3 regions of the Clostridium sp. TJA038 genome follow, and region 1 is predicted to be linked to each of the others. Evidence: riboswitches for the same ligand, from Rfam matches in the RefSeq annotation. Region 1 holds a riboswitch; each other region holds the start of a gene.
What was found. A riboswitch is a leader RNA that binds a small molecule or an ion and turns the genes downstream of it on or off. The one in region 1 is predicted to bind lysine.
Positions count from the first base shown of each region.

Region 2: it holds a riboswitch for lysine, as region 1 does, so the genes downstream of both, AC4FQV_RS04830 (amino acid permease) here and lysA (diaminopimelate decarboxylase) in region 1, are expected to answer to the same signal.
Region 3: it holds a riboswitch for lysine, as region 1 does, so the genes downstream of both, AC4FQV_RS09350 (Na+/H+ antiporter NhaC family protein) here and lysA (diaminopimelate decarboxylase) in region 1, are expected to answer to the same signal.

Region 1 covers NZ_JBZEFA010000003.1:248,056-251,244, reverse strand. The annotation lists gene sfsA (DNA/RNA nuclease SfsA) at 1-109, shown strand, start outside; gene AC4FQV_RS08175 (NAD(+) diphosphatase) at 393-932, shown strand; lysine riboswitch at 1,037-1,207, shown strand; gene lysA (diaminopimelate decarboxylase) at 1,321-2,616, shown strand; gene AC4FQV_RS08165 (DUF3006 domain-containing protein) at 3,014-3,189, shown strand, end outside.
Region 2 covers NZ_JBZEFA010000001.1:1,034,557-1,037,745, reverse strand. The annotation lists gene ilvA (threonine ammonia-lyase) at 1-484, shown strand, start outside; gene AC4FQV_RS04830 (amino acid permease) at 517-1,992, opposite strand; lysine riboswitch at 2,116-2,290, opposite strand; gene AC4FQV_RS04825 (dicarboxylate/amino acid:cation symporter) at 2,470-3,189, shown strand, end outside.
Region 3 covers NZ_JBZEFA010000005.1:67,297-70,485, forward strand. The annotation lists gene AC4FQV_RS09345 (ABC1 kinase family protein) at 1-813, shown strand, start outside; lysine riboswitch at 928-1,101, shown strand; gene AC4FQV_RS09350 (Na+/H+ antiporter NhaC family protein) at 1,262-2,980, shown strand; gene AC4FQV_RS09355 (FUSC family protein) at 3,064-3,189, opposite strand, start outside.

The DNA of each region.
Region 1 (3,189 bases):
AGAAGCTTTAAGATTAGCTAAAAATGAAGGTGTAGATATTTTTTGTTATAATTGTAAAGTTACTGAAGAGGAGATAGAATTACTTAAGCCTATAGAAATAATTTTATAATTATATTTAATAAAATTTTATTTAGAAAATCAATTTTAATTTTCAAATTTATGTTCATATAAAATAATAGAAGTATTTTAGAATATGAAAGGTGGTGAACTTTAGTTAGCGTAATCTATATTACTATTCTTAGTTAAAATAGAGAAAATTTATAAATCATATTAAATTAGGTTTTTAAATTTACATAAGGGAAATATATTTTAATTTAACATATATAAGGTTAGATAAATTTTTAAAATATATTATAGAAGGTAATATATTTGCTTTACTAAAGAGAGTGATTATGAAATTTAAATATTGTCCATTATGCGGTGAAAAATTAGAGCTTAAAGATAGTTGGGATGAAGGAAATGTGCCTTATTGTAGTAAACATAATATGATGTTTTTTGATTTGCCTAAGCCTTGTGTTGTGGTTGCTGTTATAAAGGAGGATGAAATACTTCTTTTAAAACAAAGTTATATTTATGAAAATTCTAAGGTGCTTATCTCAGGTTATGTAGGAGTTGATGAGACTGCAGAAGAAACTGTATATAGAGAAGTTAAAGAAGAAACAGGAATAACTGTTAAAGATATAAAATACTTAGGTAGTGATTTTGTAAAAGGAAAAGAATTACTTATGTTAACATATTTAGCTTATTATGAAACTGGAGAAATAAAAAAATCTGAAGAAGTAGAAGGAGTGGCTTGGTATAATATAGAAGATGCTCTTTGTGAATTAAATGAGGATAGTATAGGCAAAAGAGTAGTTAAAAAGGTATTAAAAGAAATAGGATATGAAGGAACTAAAGCCTTTAGATGTGAAGGAAATAGTTGTAAGGTATAAATTTTTTATTGATAATTTTAATTTATACTATTGCATTATTTAAAAGTTTTTAGTAAGATTATAAACAATAATTAATATAATAAAAATAAATAAGTTTAAAATAGGACCAAAGTAGAGGTGCTGTAATTAAGAGTAGCTATAAGCAGTTGACAAACGTTTATGTATAGTGAAAGGAATTATGGCCGAAGAAAATGAGATGGTAATCAAATTTTCTGGGTATATGTATAATATGCATATAACTGTCACTTTGAAAAAAGTGGAGTGCTACAAGGTACGCTAAGTTGCGATTAAAGCAGCAAGGGTGTTCCTTTGCTGTTTTTATTTTTATAAAATCGATAGCTTTGCATACTTTTATACTCTACAACTAGAAATTTGTGGAGGGAAAAATATGAGATTATTTGGAACAATGAAGGTAGAAGAAAATGAATTATATATTGGAGGGATAAAAGCTAAAGCTTTAGCTAAAGAGTATGGAACTCCTTTATATGTTATTGATGAAGAATTAATAAGAGATAATTGTAGAAGATATTATAAAGCTATGAAGTGTAATGAAAGAGGAAATAGAGTTACTTATGCAGGGAAAGCTTTTATAAATATGGCTATGTGCAACTTAGTTAAAGAGGAAAATTTATATTTAGATGTTGTTTCTGGAGGAGAATTATATACTGCATATAGAGCAGGTTTTCCTATGGAAAGAATATATTTTCATGGTAATAATAAATCAGATTATGAAATAGATTTAGGAGTAAGATTGAAAATTGGAAGATTTATAGTGGATAATATACATGAGTTAGAACTTTTAAATTCTATAGCAAGAGATTATGGTATTATTCAAAAAGTTTATTTAAGAATAACTCCAGGTATAGAAGCTCATACTCATGACTATATAAAAACAGGTCAAATAGATTCTAAATTTGGATTTCCCGTACTTGGAAATACTGTTTATGAAGTTATTAAAAAAGCCTTAGCTTTAGAGTATATAGACCTTAAGGGATTACATTGTCATATAGGTTCTCAAATATTTGATTTAGAGCCTTATGAAGATGCTACGGAAATTATGTTAAAGCTTATAAAAAGCATAAAAGAAAATTTAGGCTATGAAATAGAAGAATTAGATTTAGGTGGTGGCTTTGGTATATATTATACTGATGAGGATACTCCAAAAGAAATAGAAGAATATTGTTTATCAATAATAAATAAAGCTGATGAGGTTTGTGAAGAATTAAATATGAAGCTTCCTATACTTACAGTTGAGCCAGGAAGAAGTATAGTTGGAAATGCTGGAATAACACTTTATACTGTAGGAGCTATTAAAGAAATTCCTAGCATAAGAAAATATGTAAGTGTAGATGGGGGAATGAGTGATAATATAAGACCCGCTTTATATAGTGCAAATTATGATTCCTTAATAGCTAATAGAGTTTTTAATAATTATAAGGAAGTAGTTACTGTAGCGGGAAAATGTTGTGAGTCAGGAGATGTGCTTTTAAATTCAATAGAAATGCCTAAAATGGAAACGGGAGATATATTAGCAATTATGTCTACTGGTGCTTATGGGTACTCTATGGCAAATAACTATAACAAAATTCCTAAAGCGGCAGTTGTAAGTGTAAATCAAGGGTTATCAAAGCTTATGTGCAAAAGAGAAACTTATGAAGATTTGCTTAAAAATGAATGTTTTTAATTTTTTAAAGTTGTATAGAAATAACTATACAACTTTTTTTATTAAATAAAAGAGAATTAAAGTATATAATAAAAGGGAAGTATAAGAAAATAAGAATTTTATTTTTAGGATTTTATTTAATAGTTAAGTTTTTTAAAAAATTATTTCTTAAAGATTTAAATATTTAAATTTTAAAGACACAAAAAAGACATAATAAATTGATAAAATAATACTAAAATATTTATGAAACTTAAGGGTAAAACTATGAATTAAAGTTTACAAACTTATGGTAATTTATGATATACTTATATTTGATACTTTAAGATTACTAAAGGTAAAAAATTCTAAAATTATTGAAGGATAATTTTATTTTAATTAAATTATTCTAAAGACTAATATTCGGAACAAGGAGTATAAAATGAAAGAAATAGTAGTAGATAGAATAGAAGGACATTTTATCGTATGTGAAGATGAAGATGGAAATGTTTTAGAATTAAAAAAAGACGACGTAAAAGGTAACGTAAAAGAGGGGGATGTTCTAGTTAAAGGTAAGGAAGATAAGTTTTGTTTGAATAAAGCGCTTACAGAAAAAAG
Region 2 (3,189 bases), on a different contig from region 1:
TTTTAAATTTATAAAAGAATATGTAGATGACATAATAACTGTATCAGACCATGAAATTGTTGAAGCTTTCTTTACTTTAAGTGAAAAACATAAACTTTTAGCAGAAGCTTCTGGTGCTGTAACTTTAGCTGCTTCATCTAAGATAGATTTTAAAGGTAAAAATGTAGTTTCTATAATAAGTGGTGGTAACATAGATATGGTTACAATAACTTCTTTAATAAATAGTGCCTTAGTATCTAAAGGAAGACTTTTTGCATTTAGCTTAGAAGTTCCTCATAAACCAGGACAAATACTAAAAATTGCTAAAGTTCTTGCAGATATAAATGCAAATATAGTAAAACTTGAACAAGATCATTTCAAAGCAACAGATGCTCTTAAAAATATGGTTGTAGAAATAGCTTTAGAAACAAATGGTCATTCTCATATAGAAGAAATAAAAAAAGCTTTAATAGATAAAGGATATATAATAAAACAAATATATTAAAATAAAAAGAGGTACTTTTTAGTACCTCTTTTTTAGTAAACTAAAACTTCTTCTTCCTCTTCTAAAGTTTCTTCTTTATTGATAGGTTCTACACTTAAATCAACTTTATCTAAAGGAACTATTTTAGTTTTATGTTTTATTTTATAGTAAGCAAATAATCCAAAGAATAAAGGTAAGCCAATATATGATGATATTAAACCACCCCAGTCTACTCCGTTTCTTACATCTAAGTATGCATAGCCTTGACCTAAAACTATAACGCCACATAAAATTAAAGCTATTATAGGTCCTAGCGGGAATAATTTAGCTTTATAAACTAATTTATTTAAATCTTTTCCTTGTGCTACATAGGCTTTTCTAAATCTATAATGACATATTGCAATGCCAAGCCATGCTATAAAGCCTGATAAACCTGATGCTGCAACAAGCCATACATAAACTGTATTTTCAGCATAAATTCCAGTTAAGAAACATAAACTTGCTATTATTGTTGTTACTATAATAGCATTAACAGGAACTCCTCTAGAATTTGTTTTTTCAAAAATTTTAGGAGCCATTTTATTTTTAGCCATGGCATAAAGCATTCTGCTTGAAGCATACATTCCTGAATTACCTGCTGATAAAACAGAAGTAAGTATTATAGCATTCATAATAGAAGCTGCACCAGCTAAACCTAATTTCTCAAATACTATTGTAAATGCACTTGTTTCTACACCAGCTTGAGCATTTGGAACTAAAGCTCCAATTACCAAAATTGTTCCTAAATAAAATAATAATATTCTCCAAAAGATTGTATTAACTGCTTTAGGTACATTTTTTTCAGGGTCTTCACTCTCTCCAGCTGCAACTCCAACTAATTCTGTTCCTTGAAATGAAAATCCAGCTATTAGAAAAATCATAAAAATTGATTTTGCTCCTCCTATAAATGGTCCACCATTTTCATAAAAGTTTTTAAAACCAACTTTTTCTCCACCTAATATTCCAAAAATCATAAGTACACCTACAATTAAGAATATTATAACAGTAGCTACTTTTACAGCAGCAAACCAAAATTCAGATTCTCCATAAGCTTTAGCAGATAATAAATTAAGAGTTAATATAATTACTAAGAATAATGCACTCCAAACTATTGCTGGAACATTAGGAAACCAAAACTTCATTAATAAAGAACCTGCAACCATTTCGGCGGCTATTGTTATAGCCCAGTTATACCAGTAATTCCATCCTAAGGCAAATCCTAAGGCAGGGTCAACAAATTTTGTTGCATAGGCTCCAAAAGAACCCGTCTCTGGCATATAAGTTGCCATTTCTCCTAAGCTTGTACATAAAAAATATACCATGATTCCAATAATTCCATAAGCTACAAAGGCTCCACCAACACCAGCTTGATGAAGAGTATCTCCCATTGCTAAGAAAATTCCTGTTCCTATAGCACCTCCCATGGCAATCATACTAAGATGTCTTGACTTTAAACCTCTTTTTAGATTAGTATTTTGTTCTTGACTCATTTTTAGTCCTCCTTATGGTTTTAATAATTAAGCCATAAGTGATAACTAAGTTTTCGCTAACAAAAGAAACCCTTAAGCGTGTTTCATGCTTAAGGGTTCGTAAAGTTATATACAATACTCTTCTTTCATGATAGCACACCACAAAATAAATTGTGACAGTGTTACATATATTATATGTAACCCCAACCTATTAGAATTAAAGCATTTTCTAAAGGTTTCGGCGAATCATCCTTTCACTTTGCTTCAACGTGCTTACCTCTGCAAAGATACTTTTAATCATCGCGCCTCTATCTCAGTTATTCACTTTCTATTAACAATTATGACATTAAATTTCCAATTAGTCAATATTTTTTTAACAATAAGCTATAAAATTTAAAAAACTAGTCTTTAATTATTGACTTTAAATATGTGTTATAGTAATATGTACTCATACAGAAAACACTTGTATTTTTATAAAATACAAAAGAGGGGGCTATTATGAAAAACTTATCACTAATAAAAAGAATTATTTTTGCCATAGTTTTAGGAATAATTATAGGAATTACTTGTTCCTATATTAATTTAGATATACCAATTAGAATACTTATGACCTTTAACTCTATTTTTGGAAATTTACTTAGCTTTTTAATTCCACTTATAATTGTTGGATTTATAGTACCTGGTATAGCATCCTTAGGGAGTAAATCAGGTAAGGGGCTTTTTATAACAACTTTAATATCTTATTTATCAAACTTTTTAGTTGGACTTATTGCTTTTTTAGTTGGGAAGCTATTACTTCCTATGTTTATAATAAGTGCTTCATTAGATACTAATACTTCAAGCATTAAACCTTACTTTTCAATAGATATTCCACCAATGTTTAGTGTTATGTCAGCTTTAGTTTTTGCATTTTTATTAGGTATAGGAATATCAAGAATAAAAAATAGTTATCTTTTAAAAGTATCAGAGGAATTTAACCATGTTATTTCATTAGTTATAAAAAATCTATTAATACCTTTAGTACCTATTTATATTCTTTCAATTTTTTCAAAACTAAGTTATAGTGGTGAAATATTTACTACACTAAAATCTTTTGGTCTTGTATATTTAGTTTTATTTTCAATACAAGGAATATATTTATTTACTCAATATTTATTAGCAGGTACTTTAAAAAGAAAAAATCCAATTAAGTTAATTAAAAATATGTTTCCAGCATAC
Region 3 (3,189 bases), on a different contig from region 1:
TTTCATGGAGACCCTCATCCTGGTAATTTATTTATAAAAGAAGGAAAGATTTGTTATATAGATTTTGGATTAGTTGGAACATTAGAATCAAATTTAAAAAATTGGTTAAACAAGGCAATGATAGCTATGGTTTTAAATGATATAGATACCTTAGTTGATTTTGTAAATATAATAGGCATAAAAAAAGGAAAAGTAGATTATTCAGTACTATATGATGACTTGAAAAATATAGTAGCTAAATATATAAATGCTTCTTTAAAGTCAATAAAAATATCTGATGTTCTTAAGGAAATATTTGAAATTGCAGAAAGAAACAATATACAGTTTCCAAAGGAGTTAGTAACTTTAGTTAGGTCAACAGTTATATTAGAGGGAGTTATAGCTAAAATAGACCCTGATTTAGAAATAATGGAATGTATATATCCTTATGTTAGAGAAAAAAACAAAGAAGAAATTTTAAAAAGTTTAACTAAAGATAAATTAATGGCTGATGCATATAAATTTGTTTCAAAAAGTATTGAAGTACCAGATAAATTTTCAGAGCTTGTAGACAGTTTAACTAAGGGAAGGGCTAAGTTACAACTTCAGATGAAGGATGTAGAAAAGCCTTTAGCTGATTTAAATAAAATGGTCAATAGAATAGCTTTTGCCTTAATAGTTGGTTGTATGATAATTGGTTCTTCTTTAGTTGTAAATGCAAAAATAGGACCTACTTTTCAAGGAGTTCCTATTTTAGGATTAATAGGTTTTATAGTAGCTGGAGTTTTTGGATTTTGGTTATTAGTATCTATAATAAGATCTGGATTTTTTTAATAAAAAGAGACTTTTTTTAATAAATAGTTAATAAACTTATTAAATGCTTGAAAGAATTAAGGTTATATTGTATAAATGTATACAAATATAACAAGTTAAAAGTGAATTATTTAATGAAGATGTAGAGGTGCGAGAATCAAGATTACTAAAATGGAGTTTAAGTGATGTTGAAGTTTTAGGAAAGGGATTATCGCCGAAGTTTTTAGCTGATACTTTAAAGCTAAATGCTGGGTTTGTATAGAATATATACAAAACTGTCACATAAAAATGTGGAGAGCTATCATCTTAGGGAATTAAACAAACAAAAATTTATTTGAAAAAGTAATTTTATTGAACGTTGAGACCTTAGGTTGATTAAGCCTAAGGTCTTTTTTTATAAATTCTATGATAAAAATAAGGGAAAGCCTCTATAAATTAATTCACTTTATAATTTAAAGGAGGATTTTTTATGAAAAACAAAACTAGATTTAAAGTTTTTCTAGCGGTTTTTGTCATGACAATGCTATGTTCAACTTTAGTTTTTGCTTCTGAGGAAGTAGCAGCAGCAAATTCAGCTAAATTTGGAATGTGGACAATATTACCACCTATAGTATCAATTGTTCTAGCATTTTTAACTAAGAATGTTGTTGTCTCGTTGTTTATAGGAACAATAACAGGATGTATAATGCTTCAATTAAATGGAACTAATATACTTGGTGCCTTAGTTCAAGGATTTATTGATTTTACTTACAGGGCTTTAAATTCCTTAGCAGACCCTTGGAATGCAGGAATAATACTTCAAGTTTTAGTTATTGGAGGAGTTATTCATTTAGTAGCTAAAATGGGAGGTGCAAAGGCTATAGCAGAGGCTTTAGCAAGAAAGGCTAAAACAGTTAAAAGTGCTCAACTTACTACTTGGCTTTTAGGATTAGCAGTTTTCTTTGATGATTATGCAAACTCTTTAATAGTAGGACCTATAATGAGACCAGTTACAGATAAATTAGGAGTTTCAAGAGAAAAATTAGCCTTTGTAATAGATGCAACAGCAGCACCTATTGCAGGATTAGCAATAATATCAACTTGGATAGGATTAGAAGTTGGACTAATAGGAGATTCATTAAAAACAGTTGGAATAGAGACTGATGGTTTTGGAGTTTTTTTAGAAACTATACCTTATAGATTTTATAATATATTAATTTTAGCTTTTGTTGTTATATCGGCTATAACTTTAAGAGAATTTGGACCTATGCTTAAAGCAGAGAGAAGGGCTAGAAGAGGAGAAGTTTCACCAAAGGTTACAGAGGTATCTTCAGAAAGTGAAGATTTAGAACCTATAAAAGGAATTAAGTTAAGCATATGGAATGCAATAATTCCTATTGGAGTTTTAATTATTTCCTCCTTAGTAGGATTTTATTATAGTGGATGGATAACTGTAATGGGAGGAGAAGATTTAGCAATTATAGAGATAATGAATAATTCACCTTTTAGCTTTGCTAGCATACAAGCAGCTTTCTCTAATGCTGATGCATCTATAGTTTTATTCCAATCAGCTTTATTAGCAACTATAGTAGCACTTTTAATGGGAGTTGGTAAAAAAATATTTACAATATCAGAAGGTATTGGTATTTGGATTGAAGGCATGAAAGGTCTTTTAATAACAGGAGTAATTCTTATTTTAGCTTGGTCTTTAAGTTCTGTAATTAAGGAATTAGGAACTGCATCCTATTTAGTAGGTGTTTTATCTGATGCTATTCCAGGATTTTTATTACCATCTATTATATTTATACTAGGTTCTATAATAGCTTTTGCTACGGGAACAGCTTATGGAACTATGGGGATTTTAATGCCTCTTGCAATACCTTTAGCTTTTGCAATAAATCCAGAGTGGAATTTTGTTATTGTAAGCACTTCAGCAGTTTTAACTGGAGCTATTTTTGGAGATCATTGTTCTCCAATTTCAGATACTACAATACTTTCTTCTACAGGTGCAGGGTGTGACCATATAGAACACGTTAGAACACAGATATGGTATTCTGTTTTTGTAGGAATTGTAACTGTTGTATTTGGTTATATTCCAGCTGGATTAGGGTTAAGTATTTTCATAATACTTCCATTATCTTTAGTAGCATTATTTGTACTAACTATGATATTTGGTAAAAAGGTAGATGAAAGAGTAGTTAGTAGATAAATTTAAAAATAATAAGGAATAAAATCTTATTAAGATTTTATTCCTTATTTTTGTTTTATAAAAGTTTATTATATAAAAAATTATTAACTTTTTTTTTCTTCTTCTTTCTTTTGATATGGGAAAATAAGTCTATTAATTACAATAGCTATTATTACTCCAATAAAGGTATCAATGATTCTATTGAAAGCATATTCATAAGAACCAAGACC